Regions from separate parts of the Colwellia sp. MB3u-55 genome, predicted to be linked through region 1. Evidence: predicted binding sites of a transcription regulator. Region 1 holds the regulator's gene; each other region holds the start of a gene.
What was found. Region 1 encodes LexA, which represses DNA repair genes until DNA is damaged. Its sites were predicted from a motif close to TACTGTATNNNNATACAGTA; they were not measured.

Region 1 (8,353 bases):
GGAATGGTGACAGTAAAACCTATGATATGCGTGGGAAAAAATTTGCAGTTGTCATGGCAGGTAATCCTTATACCGAATCAGGTGAGGCATTTAGCATTCCTGATATGTTGGCTAACCGAGCCGATATTTATAACTTAGGTGATACCTTAAGTGGTCGAGAAGAAGAGTTCTCTTTAAGCTTTATTGAAAATAGCTTAACCAGTAATCGCTATATCGCACCACTAGCGACCCGAGATATGGGCGATCTCTATAACCTAGTTAAAATTGCTGATGGTCAACAAATCGCGACAACTGAGCTAAAACATCATTACTCGCAAGCAGAGGTCAATGAAATAGTCGCGGTTATTCAACGTATTCGTAAAATTCAAGCGACGGTATTAAAAGCTAATCAACAGTACATTGCCTCTGCCGCTCAAGACGATAAGTACCGCACTGAACCTTCGTTCAAGTTACAAGGCAGCTATCGAAATATGAATAAGATGGCGGAAAAAGTAGTGCCAGTTATGACCGAAGAGGAAGTTGAGCAGCTTATCGTTGATCATTATCGCGGTGAAGCGCAAACACTCACCATAGGCGCTGAAGAAAATTTACTTAAATTAGCCGAGCTGCGCAACAATCAAACCAGTGAAGAAAAAGTGCGTTGGCAACAAATTAAGGCAGATTTTGTTCGTCATCAAAACTTGGGTGATAGTGATAATCCGATTGCGGCTGTTGCTAGCCAGATATCGTTATTGCAAAAAGGGCTCAATCAAATAGGAGAAGCCTTGTTAGAGCCTAAATCTGCAGCGTTAGATACCTTAAATGAAACGCTTGCCAGTCTTAAACTGCAAGTGAATATTGAAAAACCAGATGATTCAGCGTTAGCTGAAACGTTGGCGTTATTTAGTGAAAATATGGCGTCTTTTTTAACGCCGCTGGTGAATGCGTTACAAAGTAATAAAAATGTCGATTTGGCGATGATTGATACTTTAAAAACACTGAACCTGACTACTGAAAAATCAGTAAAAAGTTCTGAGACACATATTCAAAAAATTAGTCGAGAACTCGCTTCAGAAAAAAAAAGTAGCGATGAGCTTTTTGCGGACGAGACCTAGCTAACATCGGCTATGCTAAACGAGAAAATAGTTGCCAGTAGTAAAGATAAACTAAGAAGATGCCTTGTTAGCTTTAGACAAACGAAAACATGTTGGTTTGTTAATAACGATGCGTTTTTGGGAGTTATCTCAGTTTGAAGCACTGCGCAGAAATTAATATTTATTGCCAAACCGAGAGCACATAACGTTATACTCCCTATACACGTATGACTGAATGCTAATGGTAGATGTTTAAAGTTATTAGCCCTTTTTAAATGATACTAAAACCGTGCTTTAAAAAATATTATCTCACTTGTTTTCAAAAGTGAATAAAGCGTCAATAATGAACGTTCAACATAAAAATGATGGAGCGCAGCTATGAATGAAAAAATTACAGCACTTAAGTCAGAATTAGCACTCCTTAAGGAACAATTTGCTAGAAAAATTACTGATGCAGAAATTCGTTTAAAAAATATGATTGAACAAGAAAGCCTAGATACTTCGGTTGAACGTGGCTATAAAATTCAAGCTTCTTTTGAAGAGCCCGTAGATTCTTTATCTAATGGTGAATGTGTAATTTTACTGCATGGGCTTGCACGTTCCGCTAACTCGATGAAAGCTATTGAAAAACGATTGTTAGCAGAAGGTTATTTTGTGATAAATATCAACTACCCTTCTAGGGATTATTCGATAGAAGAGTTGGCTGAAAAAGTGATTTCTAAAGCGCTATTAATTTGTGAAAATCGTCAAGTTAACTTTGTTACCCATTCAATGGGCGGTATATTAGTTCGCCAATATTTAAGTATGCACAAAATACCTAATTTACATAAAGTCGTGATGCTGGGCCCACCAAATAATGGCAGTGAAGTCGTTGATAAACTTAAAAATACACCTGGCTTTAGTTTTATAAATGGTGATGCGGGTATGCAATTAGGTACTGGCGAATTCAGTGTCCCTAGTAACCTTGGCAATGCTAATTTTGATTTGGGTGTTATTGCCGGTAATCAAAGTATTAATTGGATATTATCAACACTTATTCCTGATAAAGATGATGGTAAAGTTTCGGTTGCTAGTACCAAACTTGATGGTATGAATGATCACATTGAAATGGAAACGACCCATCCATTTATGATGAAAAACGAAAAAGTTATCGAACAAGTTATCCATTATCTAAAATCAGGGAGTTTTCAAAAATAATTCGGCTAGAAAACTTGCCTTTACTAATGACCTGTATATACTCACAGTAACAACTGTGTAAATTTACAGGCCCCCTATGCTAAATGAAATCAGCGAATTACGCCCTCTAACGAACCGACAACAACAAGTTTTTGATCTGATCAAAGACAAGATAAGCGATACGGGCATGCCACCAACGCGTGCTGAAATAGCCAAGTTTTTTGGCTTTAAATCAGCAAATGCAGCCGAGGAACATTTAAAAGCTTTGGCTAAAAAAGGCTATATAGAAATGTTACCAGGTACTTCTCGCGGCATTCGGTTGACTGAGAAGTTAATGGAAGAAGCCGGTTTACCGTTAATCGGCAGAGTTGCTGCAGGTGAACCTATTTTAGCTGCAGAGCATGTTGAAGATCATTATAAAGTAGACGGTAATTTGTTTCATCCAGCCGCTGATTACTTATTGAGAGTTAATGGCGAAAGCATGAAAAACATTGGCATACTTGATGGTGACTTGTTAGCAGTTCATCAAACGACCGATGTACAAAATGGCCAAGTAATTGTTGCTCGTGTCGAAGAAAATGTTACGGTTAAACGTTATAAAAGAGAAGGTAATATCGTTTACTTACATGCTGAAAATGATGATTTCTCTCCTATAAAAGTTGATTTGTCTGACCAAGAGTTTAATATTGAAGGGTTAGCTGTTGGCGTTATTCGCTCGGCAGACTGGATGTAATTAAGTTAATCTTTTTAATAAACTTAGTGGTAACGAACTAAGTCAATTTATCTAACAAATACGCTATTAAATAAGTCAAACCGATCCGTTAACTTTAGTCTATAACATAGGCTAAAGTTTGCTTTTATACCCTTTCGTATTCTTTTCATGCAAACCTTCCTCTTTCCTAAGAATAATTTTCATTCTAAACCCCATTCAAACAACTTTATCTTTTTCTGATTAAAAAATAACCACTATCAATTTTTGTAATACGCGTAGTTATACTTAGCTGTTTATTTTTAATACTACGGCTACAGCCCTTTGTTATTAGGCATTATTTTATATTAGAGTTGATACTCTATTGTTTTTATTGGTTTTTATTTTAAAATAGCTCGATTTTTAAATTGACCCAGATCAACTTTTAAGTAATTCTAGTTTGGAATGTGTACAAATATAAATATAAGGCGATGTTTTCGACGCTAACTGGTTGATAACAAAATCGCTAAGAAAATAATAAAAATCCGTACTAAAGGATGTGTTTTGTCCTAGGTATCAAGTTTTAAACTTTTATAGGGTGAAGGAGATGTCGTGTGAAAAGACGTAACCTAGGTTGGCTGTTGTTGGGGAGTGTTCTTTCCAGTTCAGCTTGGGCAGATATGCAATTAAATCTGACCAAGGGTGTAACAGAAGTAAGTAGAGATGTTTATGATCTACATATGCTCGCAATGTATATATGTGTAGCAATCGGTGTGGTTGTTTTTGGTGCTATGTTTTGGTCAATGGTTTTCCACCGAAAATCCAAAGGGGCTAAATCAGCAGATTTTCATGAAAGTACAAAAGTAGAGATTCTCTGGACAGCAATTCCCATTGTCATTCTTATCGCTATGGCTGTACCAGCAACGAAAACACTGATCGAAATGGAAAATAACGACGATTCTGACGTTACCATTCAGATCACAGGTTCTCAGTGGAAGTGGCATTATAAATATTTTGATCAAGATATTGAGTTCTACTCCGTTTTATCTACGCCAAGACCACAGTATGAGACACAAGAAGGTAAACACCTTAGTGTTGATGCCGGCGACAAAGTCAAAGGTGAAAATTATTTACTCGAAGTTGATAAACACCTTGTCATTCCAGTTAATAAGAAAGTAAGATTTTTAATCACTTCTGACGATGTTATTCATGCCTGGTGGGTACCTGCTTTTGCAGTAAAGCAAGATGCTATCCCAGGATTTATTAATGAAGCATGGACAAAAGTTGACGAGCCTGGGCTATACCGAGGTCAGTGTGCTGAGCTTTGTGGTAAAGATCACGGTTTTATGCCTATTGTTGTCGAAGTAAAGTCTGAAGCTGATTATGCTCTTTGGCTCGATGAGCAACACGAATTTAATGCGCAAGCTGCTGCTGCTGAGAAAGCGTCTCTTAACGCTTCCGCATCAATGGATGAACTGATGACTTTGGGTGAAACTACCTATGTTGCCTACTGTGCTGCCTGTCATCAAGTTTCTGGTGCTGGTCTACCTCCAGCATTTCCTGCACTTAAAGGAAGCTCTGTTGCTACGGGTAGTATTGCTGCGCATATTGATATTGTACTCAATGGTAAAGCGGGTTCAGGTATGCAAGCTTATGATAAGCAGTTAAGTATGAAGCAAATTGCTGCAGTTGTGACCTATGAGCGTAATGCTTGGGGTAACAATACCGGCGATGTCGTACAAGCCGCTGATGTTAAAAGTTTTGCTAATGATTCAGGCAATGACACAGAAACACCGGTAAAAGTCGCTGAAGTGGTTGTTGAAGAAGCCCCAGCAGAAGATCTAACTAGAGTGTATAGCGAAGATGAATTGATGGTTATGGGTGAGCAAGTTTACATGAAAGCTTGTGCTGCTTGTCATCAAGTTTCTGGTGCGGGTTTACCTCCGGCATTTCCTGCACTAAAAGATAGTGTAATTGCACTGGGTGACATTGCTGTGCATATAGACATGGTTATTAATGGCAGTAAGAAAAACCCTGCTATGGCTGCTTTTGGTAGCCAGTTAACTAAAACCGAAATAGCGGCTGTTGTTACTTATGAGCGTAATGCTTGGGGCAATAACACCGGTGATTTAGTACAACCTGCAGCCGTTGATGCTGCTAGTGCGAAGTAGGGGGATATAAAATGACTACAGACGTTATAGAACAAGAATCGCACGACGATCATCATGATGACCATAAAATGAAAGGCATCAAGCGTTGGTTGTACACGACAAATCATAAAGATATAGGTACGTTATATCTATGGTTTGCTTTTATTATGCTATTAACCGGCGGCGCTTTAGCTATGGTTATTCGAGCCGAGTTATTCCAACCCGGTTTGCAAATAGTAGAGCCTGATTTTTTCAATCAGCTAACTACTGTACATGGTTTGATCATGGTGTTTGGTGCAATTATGCCGGCCTTTACGGGGTTTGCAAACTGGATGATACCTATGATGATTGGTGCGCCAGATATGGCTTTACCACGTATGAATAACTGGAGCTTCTGGATTCTACCTTTTGCTTTTGGGATTCTTTTGTCTACATTCTTTATGGAGTCAGGTGCGCCTAACTTTGGTTGGACATTCTACGCACCACTTTCTACAACCTATTCAAATGGTAGTACGGCATTTTTTGTTTTTGCTGTTCATATTATGGGTATCTCATCAATAATGGGTGCCATTAATATTGTTGTTACTATTATGAATATGCGTGCGCCGGGTATGACTTACATGAAAATGCCATTGTTTGTTTGGACATTTTTTATTACCGCCTACTTATTGATTGCGGTAATGCCGGTGCTCGCTGGTGTGGTAACTATGTTGTTAACTGACACTTATTTTGGCACGAGTTTCTTTGATGCCGCTGGTGGCGGTGACCCGGTATTGTTCCAGCATCTTTTCTGGTTCTTCGGGCATCCTGAAGTTTACATCATGATCTTACCTGCTTTTGGCATTGTTTCGACAATTATACCAGCGTTTGCTCGTAAAAAGTTATTTGGCTACAGCTCAATGGTTTATGCAACGGCATCGATTGCTGTGTTGTCATTTATTGTTTGGGCACATCACATGTTCACGACAGGTATGCCGTTATTTGGTGAACTGTTCTTCATGTATTGCACCATGTTAATTGCCGTACCTACGGGTGTTAAAGTGTTCAACTGGGTCGCAACTATGTGGCGTGGTTCAATGAGTTTTGAAACACCAATGCTATTTTCTATCGCATTTGTCATCTTATTTACTATAGGCGGGTTTTCAGGCTTGATGTTGGCATTAACGCCTGTCGATTTTCAATACCATGATACCTACTTTGTTGTTGCCCATTTTCATTATGTGTTGGTTACAGGTTCATTATTCTCGATTTATGCTGGTGCATACTTCTGGTTACCAAAATGGACAGGTCATATGTATAACGAGTCATTAGCTAAATGGCATTTTTGGTGTTCACTGATTTCAGTTAATTTACTATTCTTCCCTATGCACTTTTTAGGATTAGCGGGCATGCCTCGTCGTATCCCAGATTATGCGTTGCAGTTTGCTGATTTCAACAAGTGGGTGAGTATTGGTGGTTTTGCCTTTGGCCTTTCGCAACTAATATTCTTAGCGGTAGTCATTAAGTGTATTAGAGGTGGAGAGAAAGCAGCGGCTAAGCCTTGGGATGGCGCTGAAGGTTTAGAGTGGACTGTTGCAAGTCCTGCTCCGTACCATACATTTTCAACACCACCAAAAATTGATTAAGTTAATAAAATATGAATAAAGGTGACGAATTGCAAAATTCAAATAACAAAGATAGTGCTGCTATAACGAAAAACAATCAAGTGATAAAAAAGCTGGTTATGATTGTTTTTGGTATGTTTGCTTTTGGTTTTGCACTTGTCCCTTTATATGATGTGTTTTGTGATATTACTGGTTTGAATGGAAAAACGTCAACCACTGCCGCCGCTGTCTATAATGTTGATCAGATTGACACAAAAAGAATTGTAACGGTGCAGTTTATTAGTCGAACCGCTCAAGGTATACCTTGGCAGTTTGAACCTATGGTCCGTGAAATAAAAGTTCATCCCGGTGAAATGAAACTTGTTAAATTTTATGCAAAAAATGAATCCACCCGCGATATTATTGGCCAAGCAGTTCCGTCAGTATCGCCCGGTTTAGCGGCAGCGTATTTTCAAAAAATTGAATGTTTTTGTTTTACGCAGCAACCGCTACAAGCGAATGAAGAGGTAGAGATGGCGTTACAGTTTTATGTTGACCCAGAATTACCTGAAGATATTTCAACGCTAACGTTGTCGTACACTTTGTATGACGTGACCGGAAAAGTGGAATCGTAGCAATTTATACTGTTCACTTAGCGTGTAACAGTATTTGTTTAGGGGAATAATAATGACAACAAAAGAATATGAAAGTTATTACGTACCATCACAAAGTCATTGGCCAATTGTTGGCGCAGTGGCACTTTTTTTAATTGCTATTGGCGCCGGAAACTATGTTTCTACGTTAAATAGTGGCGAAGGTGGCATTGGCGGTTATATATTGCTTGCCGGCATTTGTTTAGTTATATACATGCTCTATGGTTGGTTCAGTAATGTTATAAACGAATCGATGGCGGGTAAGTATAGCCATCAAATGGATAACTCATTTCGTCAAGGGATGAGCTGGTTTATTTTTTCTGAAGTGATGTTTTTTGCAGCATTCTTTGGTGCCTTATTTTATGCCCGCACGTTATCGGTACCTTGGTTGGGCGGTGCAGATAATAATGCCATGACCGGTGCTGTTTTATGGCCTGAGTTTGTCGCAAGTTGGCCGTTATTAGTCACACCAGATGGAACCGAAACAACGCAAATGGGCTGGTATGGCCTACCGTTAATTAATACTATTTTGTTATTAACTTCTTCAATTACTGCCCATTTAGCACACTCAGCCTTAGAAAAAGATAATCGTAAAATGCTGAAAATATGGTTAGGTTTTACCATATTGTTAGGTGTTGTCTTTTTATTCTTGCAAGTTGTCGAGTACATGCACGGCTATTCAGAAGAAATGAAATTGTACTTAACCAGTGGTATCTATGGTTCAACTTTCTACTTACTGACCGGCTTTCATGGTATGCACGTTACCTTAGGTACCATCATGCTTATTGTGGTGTTTTTAAGAGTGTTGAAAGGCCACTTTACCCCAACCAATGCTTTTGCTTTTGAAGCGACAAGCTGGTATTGGCATTTTGTTGATGTGGTTTGGGTGATACTATTTGTTTTTGTTTATATTGTATAAACAATTACTGATATAAAAGTTTAAAAAATGTTGTAGGTGGAGCTAGCTTCACCTACCTTTTATTTTTAAGCGAGTCGATTAGAACGGTCGTGGGTGTGGTGTAATAACGCC
Region 2 (8,353 bases), on a different contig from region 1:
CGACCGATTAGCAGAAGCGAGTGCTGAATATCTCCATGAAAAAATTCGCAAAGAATACTGGGGATATGCCCCACAAGAGTCGCTTGCTAATGATGATTTAATTCGTGAAAAATATCAAGGTATTAGACCTGCGCCGGGTTATCCTGCCTGTCCAGAGCATACTGAAAAAGGTTTGTTGTGGGAACTACTCAATGTTGAAGAAAACATCGGCATGGAGCTCACCTCAAGTTTTGCCATGTGGCCTGGAGCCGCGGTTAGTGGTTGGTACTTTGCTCATCCAGAATCAAAATACTTTGCGGTCGCTAAAGTCGCTAAAGACCAAGTGATTAATTATGCTACTCGCAAAGGGATGACATTGCCACAAGCAGAGCGTTGGCTGTCAGCTAACTTGGATTATGAACCTGAGTAATTAATATAGCCATTATCAATTAGTTTATACGGCAACGGTCTTAAATCTCTATAAAGTAGGTTTAAGGCCGTTGTTCATTTTACGACTCAATATTAAGCGACGATATGCCCTGTGTTTCGTATTAAAAGGTTCTTTCGATAAACCAATAAATAGCGATAACGGCGATAAGCACACTTAACGGTATCACCACGTATTGTCTATATTGAGGTTTTTTAGCAAACCAGCGCGTCGCTAATAAAGCCAAGGCAATGACCGTTATTTGACCGAACTCAACGCCAATATTAAATGAAATCAAGCTACTGATATACTCACTCTTGGGTAAGCCCAGTTCAACAAGTACTGCTGCAAACCCTAAACCGTGCAGTAAACCAAAAGCAAAGATAATGGGTAAGCGCCACTTTGTCAGTTTGTGATAAAAAATATTCTCAATAGCCACGTAAGCAATTGATAAGGCAATAAGTGGCTCTACAATGCAGCTAGGAAGGTTGATAATACCAAAGATACCCAAAGCTAGCGTAATGGTATGGGCAAGCGTAAAGGCACTTACCTGCCAGAGCAGTGTCGATGTCTTAGTGGCTAATAAAAATAGCGCGAGTACAAAGAGAATATGATCAAGCCCTTGTGGCAGAATATGGACAAACCCCTGATAGATATACTCAACAATATTAAGCAGTTTAATTTCGGCTGTTGAAAGTTTACGTACACCACCCTTGATGTCATCAGTAGAAAAGTGATGGCTGTTCTGGCCGGATAGCACTAAAGATTTCTCTGAACGGCTAACTGTTAATAAGACATCCCCTAAAATAGGCGAAAATATCAAGGCTGCTTTTTTACTTTTTTGTGGCAATTGACCCTGCGAAAATAGCTTAATGATTTTATTTGGTGAGTCAGAGCCAAGTATTGCTTTTAATTCAAATACCGTTAGCCCTGAAAAAGGGGCAACAAGTACATTTTCTTCATCAATAATAAAAGCGCTTTGTTGATTTATCATTTGTAATATTTTTGAGAGTAATTGCTTTATTTCAATTAAAGAGAGGTTTTTCAGATAATTAATTAAATCTGCCTCATCTACTGATGATTTTTGATGACTTTTAATAACATGCAAAACATCAATATCGATACTAAGTTGGTAGTTATTCTCTACAAGTAAGTTTAGCTCTGCTTGGTTAGCTTCATTGGTGTGAGCATTCACTAGTGCAGGTGATAAAAGTAGTAATAGGGCAAAAGTTGTTTGTAAAAGGCGCGTAATCATAAAAGTAATATCAGCTAGTCATTGATAAAAAATAAAGCGACAAATTAACGTATTTAGTATGAAATTAACAGCGGTCAAATTATTATTTCAGTATTGAACTATTAACTTAAAAGTTTATACTGTGTTTGTATACAGTCTAGGTTGAGTTGTCCATAGCGAAAATATGCTTTATTTTTTCACAGCGAAATAAGGGACTTTTGATAAACATGATTACTATAATTAAAACATGACTAAAATATGACTCAAAGCCGAAAAATAATACATATAGATATGGACTGTTTCTATGCAGCTGTTGAAATGCGTGATAATGAGTCTTTACGTAATGTGCCACTTGCGGTCGGTGGTACAGGGCCCAGAAGCGTCTTGTGTACGTGTAATTACCAAGCAAGAAAATTTGGTGTTCGCTCGGCAATGCCAGCAATTAAGGCGATGCAACTTTGCCCTGAGCTAGTTATTGTTTCAGGAAGAATGGCTGTTTACCAAGAAGTTTCTGCACAAATAAGGGCGATATTTCAACGTTACACTCAGTTGATTGAACCATTGTCGCTTGATGAAGCTTTTCTAGATGTTACCAATAACAAAGAGTTTAACGGCAGTGCGACGCTTATTGCGGAGCAAATACGTCGTGATATTTTTAATGAGCTCAATCTAACCGCCTCGGCAGGTGTTGCCCCTAATAAATTTATCGCTAAAATTGCCAGTGATGAAAACAAACCTAATGGTCAATGCGTTGTTACACCCGCAGATGTTAGTGGTTTCGTTGAAAATTTACCGTTGAAAAAAATTCCGGGTATTGGCCCTAAAACCGCACAAAAGTTATTGGGTTACGGCTTTTCGTCATGTGCAGATATACGAGCAAGTTCTGTCGCCGTATTAACACCTATTGTCGGCAAGTTTGCGCCTGCATTGTACCAACGTAGTTTTGGTATTGATCATCGCCAATTAGAAACCGACAGAGTAAGAAAATCATTAGCGATAGAAACCACTTTTTCTCAAGATTTGTCTGGTGAAAAAGAGTGTGAAAGTGCCGTTGAGCTTTTATATGAGAAGCTTTTAGTGAGATTAGAAAAACATCAACATATGGTTATTAGTAAGCAAGGGATTAAACTTAAGTTTAATGACTTTACCCAAACAACAGTTGAACAGCAAAGCAGCCAATGTGATGAAAACACCTTTAAAAAATTACTGTTAAAAGCACTGCTGCGCAGCCAATCTAGGGGAATACGTTTAATAGGATTAACCCTAGGTTTTGCTGAGCATAATAATAAAGAAACACAGCAGCTTTGTTTTAGTTTATAACCGGTAGTGACTTGATCTGATGTCAGTAGCATTATTTTAGCTAATATTGTGCTTATTTGGGTTTAATGATTTCTTTAACCGCTAATTCTAATTTTGGATCGTCAATATTTGAGCCGGTTGATTTGAAAACAACTTGTCCACTTCTATTGATAAAAAAAGATGTTTTTATCGAATCGACACTTAAAATAATTTCTCCTGGTCAGTATGAGTTATTCTGTTTATAAAGCCTGTTTAAACTCATCGAATTATTTTTGCTTTCATGATGTACGGTTTGTGTGGTGCTGCAAGGTTCGTTGTTATTTTTACTCGACTTTTTCTTCTAAATGTTTATAAATTTAAATACCTCCTGTTTTTATTTAAAAAAAGCCCATCGTAGTAGATAGGCTTTAGATAGGTTTTAATTAGACTTTAGTTAAGAACACATATTATATTTATAAAACTATAAACCCAACACTTTTTTACCTTGCTTAAAGGTAATGTCAACGGGAATATTAGCCGCTTCAATACGCGCTAAGTCTTCTGCTAAATCGGCTTTAATGACACCGCTTTTTGCAACAAGTGCAGCTACACCCTCATAATCACCATTACCTTGTAGAGTTAAAATAAGCTCAGACAACGAATTAATAGCGGCAGTCATTTTATCAATGTTGACAGAGTATAACCCTTGCGAGTTACGAGTAAACGCCCCTTGCTCAGCAAAGTAATTAAACCGTACCATGTTGGCTTTACCGTGAGCAGATGTTGCGCCAAAGCGCACTGAACGGAAAATCCCCGCTAAGAAGGTTGTGTAATAATCTTGCAATGTACCTTCTTCAATGGCGCCTTTAATGAGTAACTGGCGGATCATATAAAGCCCAAGGATATCGGCTTTACCTTCTTCTAGTGCTGACGCATGTTCTTTTAATGATTGGCGTACTGTGCCCTTATCATTAATCGTATTTTTGATACCCAAACCATGGGCAACCTCATGAAACATCGTATTAGCAAAGAAGGCATTGAATGTTACATTTTCACGTTGCTCAGCAACGATTAAGGTACTAGCAATGGGTAACATAATATTATCGAACTTGGCTTGCATCGCATTCTTAAGCTGTAAACGGCGTGTACCTTTTTCTAACTGTACTTTTTCGTCATTGGGGAGATTAATCGCAATGGTTTTACTACCGGCATTAGAATGACCTGCATAATAAATGACGTCGTATGCGTTTAAGTCTGCATCAGAGCCGGGTACTTCTTTTTTATAGGCTTTTTTAACGGGTAAGTCTTTTTGTAATTCGGGTAAATATTCAGCATATTTAGCGAGTTTTTCACTCCAGGCTAAATCTTTAATGAGCACATAAGATTCAAAAGCAGCGCGGTAACCATAAAGCTGATCTTCGTAGGTTTCTATTGGGCCAATAACGACATCAATAGGATTGTTTTTCATATCCATCCAAGCAAAATCAGACGCTTGAAAGTCATCATGACGGATTGCTGTCGCACGTAAATTTAAGTAATTTGCAAATTCTTTATCATCAGCAAAGCTTGATGCTTTTTCCAATATAGCCGCAATACGATTAATGCTATCGCTATAAAGCTCAGAAAAAGCCACTGACGTTAATTGTCCATCGCTGGTACGCTTAACGACCGAATATAAGCCACTTTTGTCAGCAAAATCTGCTTGCTCAAATTCAGCTTTGGTTAAGTCATTAGGGTAAAACTCTGCGCCAGCCGCTTTTGCTTGATATCCAGAAAGGAAAGGTTTATCGCCATCTAATCTATCCCAAGGACCATAATTGATACGGGCAAATTCACGGACTTTTTCATCATCAATACTAGCAAGGAAGCTTGCTTTGTCTTCACCAAAAGCCTGTTGCCAGAAAAGTTCATCAATAATATCTGAAGCTTCAATAAGCAATACGATCATTTTTTTCTGGTTTTCAGACAAGTGGCTCAAATCAGCACTAAGTGTTACTGGCTTATATATGTCTAAACGACTTTTGGCTTCTGCTAATAAAGTAGGCGCTGAACGTGGTTGTTTATTATTTTCACTACAAGCGCTTAATAGGCTAGTGGCAAGCAAAAGGCCAGTAGCGAGTTTTGTTAGTCTCATTTTTATTCTCACGTATTTTTTGAATATGTATATATAACGCAAAGAGATTACCAAAAATGGCAGGATGCGCAAGGTCTTAATCTATGGGATGGGATCAGGTTTTAGTGAGTTTGTTTTATTGGCGGGGTAAAAAAATTAAATAATAGGCAAAAAAAAACCAGCATAAGCTGGTTTTTTAATTCAATAACAAAAATTAAAGCGCTTTAATAGCAGCGTTTAAACGACTCTTACTACGAGCAGCTTTATTTTTGTGAATAAGACCTTTGCTTGCAAAACGATCTAAGATCGGTTGTGCAGCAGCAAATTCTTTAGATGCTGTGTCTTTGTCACCAGCTTCAATTGCAGCGAGTACTTTTTTGAATAGAGTGCGCATCATTGAACGACGACTTGCATTATGTTGACGGCGTTTTTCTGATTGAACCGCGCGTTTCTTCGCCTGCTTTGAATTAGCCAAGGTGAACTCCTAAAATATGATTGTATATATAGCCTAAATTTAAGGCGAGGAAATATGCCTTTTTTTAGCTCGATTGTCAAACCTTTTACCGGTTTAATTTACTTAATAACGATGAATTTACTATTATATAATAATTATCATTATTGGTTACTAAATAATGGCGCTATTTTACCTGTTATTTACAGGATTTAAAATAGATTAAAAACTTCTTTGCATTTACTTGTTTATCACAGGTAAAAAGCTGCATAATATTAATGAAAAATTACATCTTGGAATATGATGATTTATATCGATTTATTGGAGCTATGCATTGAGTAAAAAGTTAATAAAATCAGGTCTTATAGTGAGTTTTATGACCTTGATTTCTCGTGTGCTCGGCTTAGTTAGAGACGTTGTTATTGCGAACATTATTGGTGCAGGTTTAGCGTCTGATGTTTTTTTCTTTGCCAATAAAATTCCCAATTTTCTACGTCGATTATTTGCCGAAGGTGCTTTTGCACAAGCTTTTGTACCTGTATTGAGTGAATATCATACCAAAGATGAGGCCGATGGGCTGAGTTTGAAAGAAGGTGAAACACGTAAATTAATCGCTCAAGTTTCAGGCACCTTAGGTGTAATTGTTACCATAGTAACGCTTATTGGCATGATAGCCTCGCCGTTATTTGTGATTTTATTTGGTTTTGGTTGGTTTGTAGATTGGCTTAACGATGGTCCCAAAGCCCAACAGTTTGAGTTAGCCGCATCACTACTAAAAATTACCTTCCCCTATTTATGGTTTGTTAGCTTTACCGCACTTGCCGGCGCGATTTTAAATACTTTTGGTCGATTTGCTGTTTCTTCTTTCACCCCTGTTTTACTTAATGTTTGCATTATTGGCTGTGCAATCTACTTGTCACCCTTATTCGACAATCCTGCTTTTGCATTAGCTTGGGGCGTATTTTTAGGGGGCTTAGCTCAGTTCTTATTTCAAATACCTTTTTTAATTAAAGCCGGTGCCTTTGTTAAACCAAAATGGGCTTGGCACGCGAAAGGTGTAAAAAAAATCCGCAAACTTATTGTTCCTGCTTTGTTTGGCGTTTCTGTTACGCAAATTAATTTACTGCTTGATACCCTAATAGCCAGTATCTTAGTCACTGGCTCGATTAGTTGGCTTTATTACGCCGATCGTTTATTAGAATTTCCCTTAGGGTTATTTGGTATTGGTATAGCTACCGTTATTTTGCCCAGTTTAGCTAAATTGCATACTAAGCAAGACAAAGAAGAGTTTAGTGAGACGATTACTTGGGGCTTAAAAATTGTTTCTTTATTTGGCTGGCCCGCACTTGCAGGGTTAATGGTATTAGCTCAGCCGATTATTATGATTTTATTTATGCGTGGTGAGTTTTCTCAAGAAACTGTTTTACAAGTCTCTTATGCCTTATTTGCTTACCTGTCGGGTTTAATCAGCTTTATGTTTATTAAAATATTAGCACCGGCTTATTACGCACGCCAAGATACTAAAACCCCCGTTAAAATAGGTATTAAAGCGATGGCGGCTAATATGATTTTCAATCTGATGTTGGCACCTTTTTTTGGTTATGTAGGTTTGGCCATTGCGACAGCTATGTCGGCAACACTCAATGCGTTAATGCTTTACCATGGTTTAAAAAGTAATAATATTTTTGCATTGTCTAAAACAACGTGGTGGTTTTTTGTGCGGCTTATCTTTTCTGCAGGGATTATGGCAGTGGTTGTTTTTACGTTATCACCCCCGTTTACAGTTTGGTTAGCGATGGAAACCACCTTGCAAATTCAACAATTACTTATTTGCATTACTTTAGGTATGCTCAGTTATTTTATTTCTATTGCTGCACTGGGAATTCGAGTGAAAGATTTCAAAGTTAAAGTAACTGAAAAATAAATTGATGAAATTAGCTTCAGGTGCTGATTCTTAAGCCTGAGTGATATATAATTTATAGGTTTTTATTCATTAATGGCGACACTAGTATACTAATGTCAGTCAAATTTAGGTTTTTTAATTAAATGCAGTTAATACGCGGTATCCACAATATTCAAGCTGAAGATCATGGCTGTGTGTTAACCATAGGCAATTTTGACGGTGTTCATTTAGGACATGCTCGCGTTATAAAAGCTTTAATTGCAAAAGCTAAAGTATTGAATTGTACACCAGCAGTGATGATTTTTGAGCCTCAGCCGCAAGAGTTGTTTTCTCCTGAGACGGCTCCTGCAAGATTGACACGTTTAAGAGATAAATATTTTCTGTTGAAAAATTTGGGTGTAGAACGTTTAATTTGTGTTAATTTTCATCGAGAATTTGCCCATAAAAGCGCGTCAGAGTTTATCGAACTTTTATTAGTTCAACAGCTAGGCATTAAACATTTAATTATTGGCGACGATTTCTGCTTTGGAAAAAACCGTTTAGGCAATTTTAGTCTGTTGAAACAAGCCGGTGAAAAATTTGATTTTGCTGTTTCTGATACCGCAAGTTTCAAACTTGAAAATTGTCGGATTAGCAGTACTCAAATACGTAATGCTTTAGAGAATAATCAATTAGCTGACGCAGAAAGAATGCTAGGTCGTGCTTATTCTATTATCGGACGGGTTTTTCATGGTGATAAGCGTGGCCGAAAACTAGGGTTTCCTACCGCAAATGTTTTATTAAAAAGACGAGTTTCACCTATCTCCGGTGTTTTTGTGGTAAAAGTAAATACTGTTAAAGAATGCTTTTATGGTGTGGCTAATATTGGTTCAAGACCAACAGTGTCTGGTATTAGGCAGCAGCTAGAAGTACATATTTTTAACTTCAATGAAGACATCTATGGTCAAACCATCGAAGTGGTTATGCTA
Region 3 (8,353 bases), on a different contig from region 1:
GGTTGTATATCAGCTGATATAACAAAAATTGCCGGTGTAATGTTTTCATCTTTTAGGGTTTGGAGTACACCTAAGCCATCTAGAACAGGCATGGTAAGGTCAAGAAATAGAATGTCAAATACTTGACTGCGTAAAAGTTCAACAGCTTCTTGACCATTTTTTGCTAATTGTGCATTAGCTGATAGTTGCTCTGGTAAGCTACGTAAAACTTGTTTACGGGCCATATTAGAGTCATCACAAACAAGAACTGAAAAGCTCATGTAATCGGTAATCCTTTATTTTTTTTATTATATAGCGTTAATCTACCTTAAATAAGCGGTACTGTTAATTAATAAAGTACAAAAATGCTGATTTTTTATGCTTTTAATAACTATCTCTCTAATAATTGCACAATATAACAACAAACTAAAAATAATACGGCCAAAAATGAGTGATAATCTTCCCGTGATACTTTTATCTTTTACCTGTTTAGAAGGTGATTATTAGGTTAATTAACACTATAGACATTATTGTCGAAAGGGTATAAATCGCAATAGCTTTCCAGCTATATGTTTTGAATTTCATCATTTATCTCTTCATCTATTGATTATAACAATGGCTAATAAATTGTTATATCCTGTGAATTTAAATTAGTATTCAAATAATAAGCGATATTCGTGCCACAATATAATGTAAGTTGGAGAAATTGTTGAGAATTTTATTAGGCTAATACTGAATTGATTATATTTTGTTTATAAAAAGGTTTATTTGTTCGCTCATTTATCCCCTACGAGGATATTATGACCATTAAATAGTCGGCCATTGTAATTGGTTTTGGTGGGATTTTAACCACGCTTTAGCTGAACCGTAGTTAGGGTAGTTAAGCGCAACTAATTGCCAAAACTTAGTTGAGTGATTCATATACCTAAGATGACAAAGCTCGTGAACTATTACATAATCGATAATCCATTTAGGCGTCATGGCTAATAAAGAACTGAAACTAAGTTCACTTCGACTATTACAGCTGCCCCATCTAGACTTGTACAATCTTACTTTAAACAATTTGGGTAAAACACCAATTTTTTCCGCGTAATGAGATAAGTTTTCATCAATATAAGCATAAGTTTGCTGCTTTAACCAAGCTTCAAGTTGTTGCTTTACATATTTATCTTGGTTTTTTATATCATCAGCTATTTTGATTTTTAATTTACTAGCGAGAGTCGCTATGATGGTATCTTGATGAAGCGTTATTTCTGGAAATAGACCATAATGAATATCCAGTGTTTTAAGTTCGCCATTAACAAGCAATTGGCTATCTTTTTGATAATGATTATTTTGACTGGCAGGTTGTGCGTTTTGCTCGGCAATTTTTCTGTGCAGCCAAAGACTTTTTGATTTAACAATGTTCGCTATATCATCTTCAGAAACATATTTTGGCGCACGGATTATAATTTTTCCGTGCTTAACTTGTAAGCCAACCGTTTTTCTTTTAACACTACGAATGAGCTGATATAACAACATAATTCAATATTATCTAGTGCTAAGTAAAGGTAAATTCAAACCCGTACATCGCACTTTATTTATTTGTGCTCGCTTTAGCATTGCGCGGCGCTTTTACTTTTGCTTCAATTTCTGGCGACGAGTCAGTGCTATTTACTGTTTCAACTGACGCGGTAACGTTTTTTTTAGCAGCAGTTTCTGGCTTAGCTTTCTTAGCTTGCAAAGCAACAAGCACATCTTCACGATTCTTAGCTAGATAAATACAGAGTTCTTCACGCACTTTTTCATCAATATTAAAGCTGCTGGCTTCAAACATTTCGGCTAAGCTGTCAGCCATATCAAGCATTTTGTCATACTCGTCTGCTGCTTTTTTATCCATGAATGTTTCTACCTCCACACCTTGTCTAATGACGACAAATCGACTTTCAACTGCCATTTTTTTTCCCTTATAGGATCAATATTACGCTTGATGGTTTTATCATATACGATTTAAAACCGCTTATACAATCAAAATTAACTGTACAAAACAACAGTATCATACGAGGTTTGTATTAAAATACAATCATTTTATAAAACCTCGTTATTGATAAATACTGTTTTAACCGAAAGTAACTATAGTAATCGCACTCTAAATTTACGACCTTTTAACTTGCCGTCACTGAGTTTTTTAAAGGCCTGCTTGGCAAACTTTCGGCTTACAGCTACATAAGCCCAGTTATCTGATAATTGAATTTTCCCCACTTCGCTAGCTGAAATGGTTTTATCACCAGTTAGAGCGCCAAGGATATCGCCCGCACGTACTTTTTGTTTTTTACCACCATCTATTTGTATTGTTGCCATTTTCGGAGAATACACCGAGGCGTTTAATACACTAGCGTCTGGCAGTAATTCGCCTTCGATAGTTCGGTCAAGGTAATCTTCTAATAAACCTATTTTGTAGCTTTCTTTTTCACTGAAAAAAGAACAAGCAATACCTGTGCTACCCGCTCGACCTGTGCGGCCAATACGGTGTACATGAATTTCGCTATCACGAGCGATATGATAATTAAATACGGCATCTAGCGCATCAATGTCTAAACCACGCGCGGCAACATCGGTGGCGACTAAAATTGAAATACTCTTATTGGCAAAGCGAACTAATACTTCGGTACGATCTCTTTGCTCTAAATCGCCATGTAAATCTTGAACATTAAAACCGTAATTACGTAGTTCATTGACAACAATTTGTACGTCTTTTTTGGTGTTACAAAAAACGATACTTGATTCGGGTTGATGCTGTAACAACAATAAACGGATACCGTCGATACGCTCGCTGTCATTCTCTACCTTATAAAAATGCTGTGATATGGTGCTTTCTTCGTGATTTCCCTCAACGGTTACCTTGGTTGGTGATAGCATTATTTTTTTAGCAATATCGGCAATTTCTGCAGGATAAGTCGCACTAAATAATAAGGTCTGTCGTTGTTGAGGAATTTGGCTAATAATAAAATCAACGGAGGCTTGAAAGCCCATCTCTAGCATGCGGTCGGCTTCATCAAGCACTAGCATATTCACATCGTCTAACTTTAATGTGCCTTTACCTAAATGATCTTCAATTCTTCCTGGCGTGCCAACAATGATATGAGCACCATGCTCTAAAGAACCAACTTGCGGGCCAAAAGGCATACCGCCACAAAGGGTCAATATTTTTATGTTATGGATGGCTCGGGCTAATTTACGAATTTCTTTCGCTACTTGGTCGGCTAATTCACGTGTAGGACAAAGGATCAGTGTTTGAATACGAAAACGTTTTACGTCTAGTTTTTCTAAAACACCTAGGCCAAAAGCAGCGGTTTTCCCTGAGCCTGTTTTACCTTGGGCAATAACGTCACCACCGGCAATAATAGTTGGCAAGCTTTGGGCTTGAATGTCGGTCATCTGTTGATAACCCATAGACTCTAAATTTTGAATTAACTCAGGTTTGAGTTGTAAGGTGGAAAAACTAAGCTGGCTCAACGGGAATTCCTTGGCATAAATATGATAGGTCATTTTACCTTGTTTAAATGCTTATTACTCGATAAAAAAACGAATCATATTGCCAGCACACTTTTCTGGTTGTTCAAGGGGTAACATATGGCCGGTGTCGGCAAGTGTTATTGAAGAAATCAGCGTCGATTGCGTTAAAATAGCGGCAATGCGCGTTAACGTAACCAGCGAGTCATTATCACCAATTAAGAACTGAATGGGGACGGCAAGCGTAGGAAGTTTTACTAATAAATTTTCGCGTTGGGTGGTCACTGTTAATTGATGGATAAGTGTCTCCTTACCCAACTCAATATCCATTGCTCGAATACAGTTAATGATGTCTTGATTATTGTGTTTGCTTGGATGCAGCAAGGCAGTTATACGTTTGCTGGTGATGCCTGAGTAACCATGCAACTTTACATAAGCAATCGTTCGGCTGCGCTCTTTTAATGCAGCGGGTGGCAACAAATAAGACATATTAGAAATAAGCAGTAGTTTGTTAATTTTATTAGGATACTTCAGCGCAAAAGCTGACGCGATATATCCCCCTAAAGAAAAACCGGCTAAATTTATTTTTCCTGGTGGGAATTTTTGTTCAAGCGCAGTGACTATTTTATCAATACTATTTTTCACGGGGATGGCAATGTGGATAAGCTCCACATTTTCAGGTAAGTAAGCCATACAAGCCTGCCACAGACGTTGATCGCACATGGTACCGGGCAGGCAATATATTTTAATCGTCATATTGTGTATTCATAACAAGCTAAAAATAAATAATGCTATTGAATAACATCATCAAATAGTTGCACGTTAACAATTTCATTAGCGGGAACGTTGCCTTGGTTTGCCGGTAGAACAATATAGCAGTTGGCCATCGACATGCTGGTTAAAATCCCTGAGCCTTGACTACCTGTACTGGTAACTATCATCTCGCCTTGGTGATTGGTTGACAATATCGCCCGTTGAAAGTCCATGCGTCCGGCGCGTTTATTTAATTGGGTGGCTGTTTTTACTTTTAATAGTGGTAACTTTTTAGCTTGGGCATGCTGTAATTTTAATAATGCGGGCACAGCCAATTGATGTGCGGTGACCAAGGCTGAAACAGGGTTGCCGGGTAAGCCAAAAAAGTAACTATTAGGTAATTTTCCAAAAGCAAAAGGCTTACCGGGTTTCATGGCTATTTTCCAAAAACCAATTTCGCCTAATTGTTCAAGTACCAACTTAGTATAATCGGCGTCACCTACAGAAACACCTCCTGAAGAAATAACAACATCGGCTTGTTGATCGGCTTGTTCAAATGCAGTGCGTATTGCTTGTTCATCGTCAACGATAATACCAAAATTAATAACAGTAACATTCAGCTTAGTCAAAATCGCAATTAACGCATGGCTATTACTTTCATAAATATCACCGTCATTAAGGACTTCGCCCGGAGATTTTAATTCATCGCCGGTTGCTAATACAGCAACAGTAATTTTACGATAGACTTCTACTGTTGGCACACCTAAAGATGCCAGTACACCAATATCTATCGCCGAGAGCTTTTTACCTTGGCTAAAAACGGCTTGGTTTATTGCGATATCTTCACCGGTAAAGCGAATGTTATCGTTAAATTCTCGGCTTTCTAGGAATGTAATACCGGTATCTTTTACTTGGCAGTTCTCTTGCATTTCGACGGTATCACAACAACTTGGTAATTTTGCACCTGTCATTATACGAATACATTCACCGATTTTACATTCACCTTGAAAAGGCGCGCCAGCCATTGACCGGCCAATCATAGTTAATGTATCAGTCGTTTGTAAACTTGCCAATTTAAAGGCATAACCGTCCATGGCTGAATTATGATGAGGAGGAACATTTAATGGGCTCGAAATGTTGCGAGCTAGCACACGATTTAAACCTAATGCCAAAGAAATTGTCTCAGTTGTATCGATCGGCGTAATCGCCGATAACATTTTTTCCATCGCTTGTTCGAAAGGTAATAATCCGGGAGCAGAATAACAATCAACCATAAGTAACTCTTCTATTATATTTATTTTTACACGGCAAATTAGCACCGCCTGCGTGTTATTCCCATACGCGCCTATTACAATTTATTTAACAGCATAGGAATACGTTATTATGACGTAAATTTACTTATCAATAATACGTGTAAAGTGATGACTTTTTGATGCATATCAAAATTACTTATCGTCTAGCCGTATTTTAATAGTGAAATAGTTTACTATACTTGTATTCATTAAATGAATTATTCGCCGAGCTTTTCTAGCTAAATCTTTTTTTAGAATGCTATTTAAGCCGTGGTTAATAGTAATTTTGCTATAACCACCAGGGTTAACGAGGAAACTTGTTAGCCTCCCTACATTTGGAAAGGTGAGATGTTAACAGACAACTTCGGTCGCAAGTTTTATTACTTGCGCCTCTCTATTACTGACGTTTGCAACTTCCGTTGCACCTATTGCTTACCTGATGGTTATTCATGTGACCATGATCGTGATTTTCTATCCTTTGACGAAATTAAGCGTGTTGCCAACGCTTTTGCTCAAATGGGTACAGAGAAAATCCGTATAACCGGTGGCGAACCTTCACTGCGAAAAGACTTACCTGAAATTATTGCTGCTTGTAAGCAAACGCCTGGTATTAAAAAAGTCGCGATAACCACTAATGGTTATAAATTACCTGAACATCTGCAAGGCTGGTTAGATGCCGGAATTGACGCGATTAATATTAGTATTGATAGTCTTGACCCGCGCATGTTCCATTCAATCACCGGCCACAATAAGTTACCCCATATTTTAAAAGGCATAGATATGGCGTTGGCAGATGGTCGTGCAACAATTAAAATTAATACCGTATTAATGCGCGAATACAACGGTCACGACATTAAAACTTTTCTTGATTGGCTGAAAGTGACTCCGGTGACATTACGCTTTATTGAATTAATGCAAACCGGTGATAACCAAGAATTTTTTGATGCACAACATGTACAGGGTGCACGTATTAAGCAAAATCTAATATTAGATGGTTGGTTACATGTAGTTAACGATAAAGCAGCAGGCCCAGCACAAGAGTTTTATCATCCTGATTATCAAGGTAAAATCGGTTTAATTATGCCGTACAGTAAAGACTTTTGTAGTACTTGTAATCGTTTGCGGATAAGTTCATTAGGTAAATTACATTTATGCTTATTTACCGAAGAAGGTTTACCGTTAAAAGAGTATTTACAGCAAGATGATATTGAGCCATTGAAAGCACAGATTCGCGCGATGATGACCGATAAAAAAGCCACTCATTTTCTGCAAGATAAACTCACCGGTGCCACCAAAAACCTTGCGATGTTGGGTGGCTAAGATGAATGCAGCTTTGTTTAATCAAGGATGTTTAGGCGTAGTGCTAGCGGGTGGAAAGTCTTCTCGTATGGGCAGCAATAAAGCTTTGTTAATGCGTAATAAGATTGCAGTAAATGGCAAAGAAAATATGCTCAGTTTCAGTAAGGACCTACTGAAAAATATTGGTATAAATAACATTGTTGTCAGTGGAAGTACTGATGGGATTAATGTTAACAGCGAAAATTATGTTACTGATCAATTTGCAGAACTTGGCCCTATGGGGGGTATTTACAGTGTTATTAAAAAATACCAACCTAAATCATTATTGATATTACCGGTTGATTTACCTTTAATGACCAAGGAAACACTTTCGCAGTTAAAAATAAAAGGTGAATTAGCTCAAAAAGCCTGTTTTTATTCTAATCATTTTTTACCACTTTATTTACCTAACAATGCTTTTGTTGAGCAATTTTTTACCTCGCATTTTCTCCATTATTTGCAAGGTAATAAAGGTGCGTTAAGCGAAAAAAACAACCCTAAGAAAAATGGTCCGTCTATTCGTTCGATGTTTGCACAAGTGCCACATCAAGTTTTAGCTGTGAAGTCACCACAGTGTTTATTTAATACCAATACACCGCAAGAATGGCAACAAGCGCAGCAACGCTTTTCTGTGTGATTTTTTGCGTTTTTTATTTAACAATTGACAGAAACTAATAAAATTTAGGAAAAATCATGAGCTCTTTACATAGCGGTAACGCTTTTATTCCCTTATCAATTGCGGTATTAACTGTTTCTGATACCCGTGATGAATCAAATGACACTTCAGGGCAAGTACTTGTTGAACGCTTAACTGAAGCGGGTCATAAACTTGCCGATAAAGTGATTGTTAAAGATGATGTTTATCAACTACGCGCCATTGTTTCAAAATGGATTGCCGATGATAATGTCCAAGCGATAATTTCGACCGGCGGCACCGGTTTTACTGCTCGTGATAATACTCCTGAAGCCTTAATGCCTTTATTTGATAAAAATGTCGAAGGTTTTGGTGAAGTTTTTCGGGCTATTTCGCTTGATGAAATTGGCACGTCGACAATTCAGTCACGAGCGTTTGGCGGCATTGCTAACAGTACTGTTATTTTATGTGTACCAGGCTCAACTAATGCTTGTCGTACTGCTTGGGATAAACTTATTAGAGAGCAACTTGATGCGAGCCATCGCCCTTGTAATTTTGTACCTCATTTAAAAATGGCAGAAGTTTGTGAGACGCGCGACTAATGACTACTTTAGCAAATAATAACCATGTTAGCGCCTTAAGCCATGTCAATAAACGTGGTGAAGCAAATATGGTTGATGTCACCGATAAAGCGCTGACGTCAAGGTCTGCGACGGCCGAAGGTTATATCCAAATGTCGGTACATACCTTGTCGTTAATTACCCAAGGTGATAATAAAAAGGGTGATGTATTTTCTGTTGCTCGCATTGCCGGTATTCAAGCGGCAAAAAAATGCAGTGATTTAATTCCTCTTTGTCATCCGTTG

Region 2: a site for LexA is predicted at 1,779-1,798, ahead of dinB (DNA polymerase IV). Genes of this name have one in related genera too.
Region 3: a site for LexA is predicted at 1,995-2,014, ahead of H4J66_RS18180 (YebG family protein). Genes of this name have one in related genera too.

Annotation. Positions count from the first base shown of each region.
Region 1 is NZ_JACGUS010000116.1:163,224-171,576, forward strand. Features, by position in the region: gene H4J66_RS12710 (DNA repair ATPase) at 1-1,094, shown strand, start outside; gene H4J66_RS12715 (alpha/beta fold hydrolase) at 1,452-2,270, shown strand; gene lexA (transcriptional repressor LexA) at 2,347-2,982, shown strand; gene coxB (cytochrome c oxidase subunit II) at 3,552-5,108, shown strand; gene ctaD (cytochrome c oxidase subunit I) at 5,120-6,712, shown strand; gene H4J66_RS12735 (cytochrome c oxidase assembly protein) at 6,724-7,305, shown strand; gene H4J66_RS12740 (cytochrome c oxidase subunit 3) at 7,358-8,242, shown strand; gene H4J66_RS12745 (DUF2909 domain-containing protein) at 8,321-8,353, opposite strand, start outside.
Region 2 is NZ_JACGUS010000122.1:22,434-30,786, reverse strand. Features, by position in the region: gene metH (methionine synthase) at 1-409, shown strand, start outside; gene H4J66_RS16340 (HupE/UreJ family protein) at 531-1,661, opposite strand; gene dinB (DNA polymerase IV) at 1,899-2,960, shown strand; gene H4J66_RS16330 (dipeptidyl-peptidase 3 family protein) at 3,400-5,052, opposite strand; gene rpsT (30S ribosomal protein S20) at 5,246-5,506, opposite strand; gene murJ (murein biosynthesis integral membrane protein MurJ) at 5,817-7,406, shown strand; gene ribF (bifunctional riboflavin kinase/FAD synthetase) at 7,529-8,353, shown strand, end outside.
Region 3 is NZ_JACGUS010000122.1:440,728-449,080, reverse strand. Features, by position in the region: gene H4J66_RS18190 (response regulator) at 1-260, opposite strand, end outside; gene H4J66_RS18185 (M48 family metallopeptidase) at 787-1,500, opposite strand; gene H4J66_RS18180 (YebG family protein) at 1,556-1,915, opposite strand; gene dbpA (ATP-dependent RNA helicase DbpA) at 2,092-3,507, opposite strand; gene H4J66_RS18170 (alpha/beta fold hydrolase) at 3,529-4,227, opposite strand; gene moeA (molybdopterin molybdotransferase MoeA) at 4,263-5,498, opposite strand; molybdenum cofactor riboswitch at 5,728-5,878, shown strand; gene moaA (GTP 3',8-cyclase MoaA) at 5,865-6,836, shown strand; gene H4J66_RS18155 (molybdenum cofactor guanylyltransferase) at 6,838-7,491, shown strand; gene moaB (molybdenum cofactor biosynthesis protein B) at 7,548-8,090, shown strand; gene moaC (cyclic pyranopterin monophosphate synthase MoaC) at 8,090-8,353, shown strand, end outside.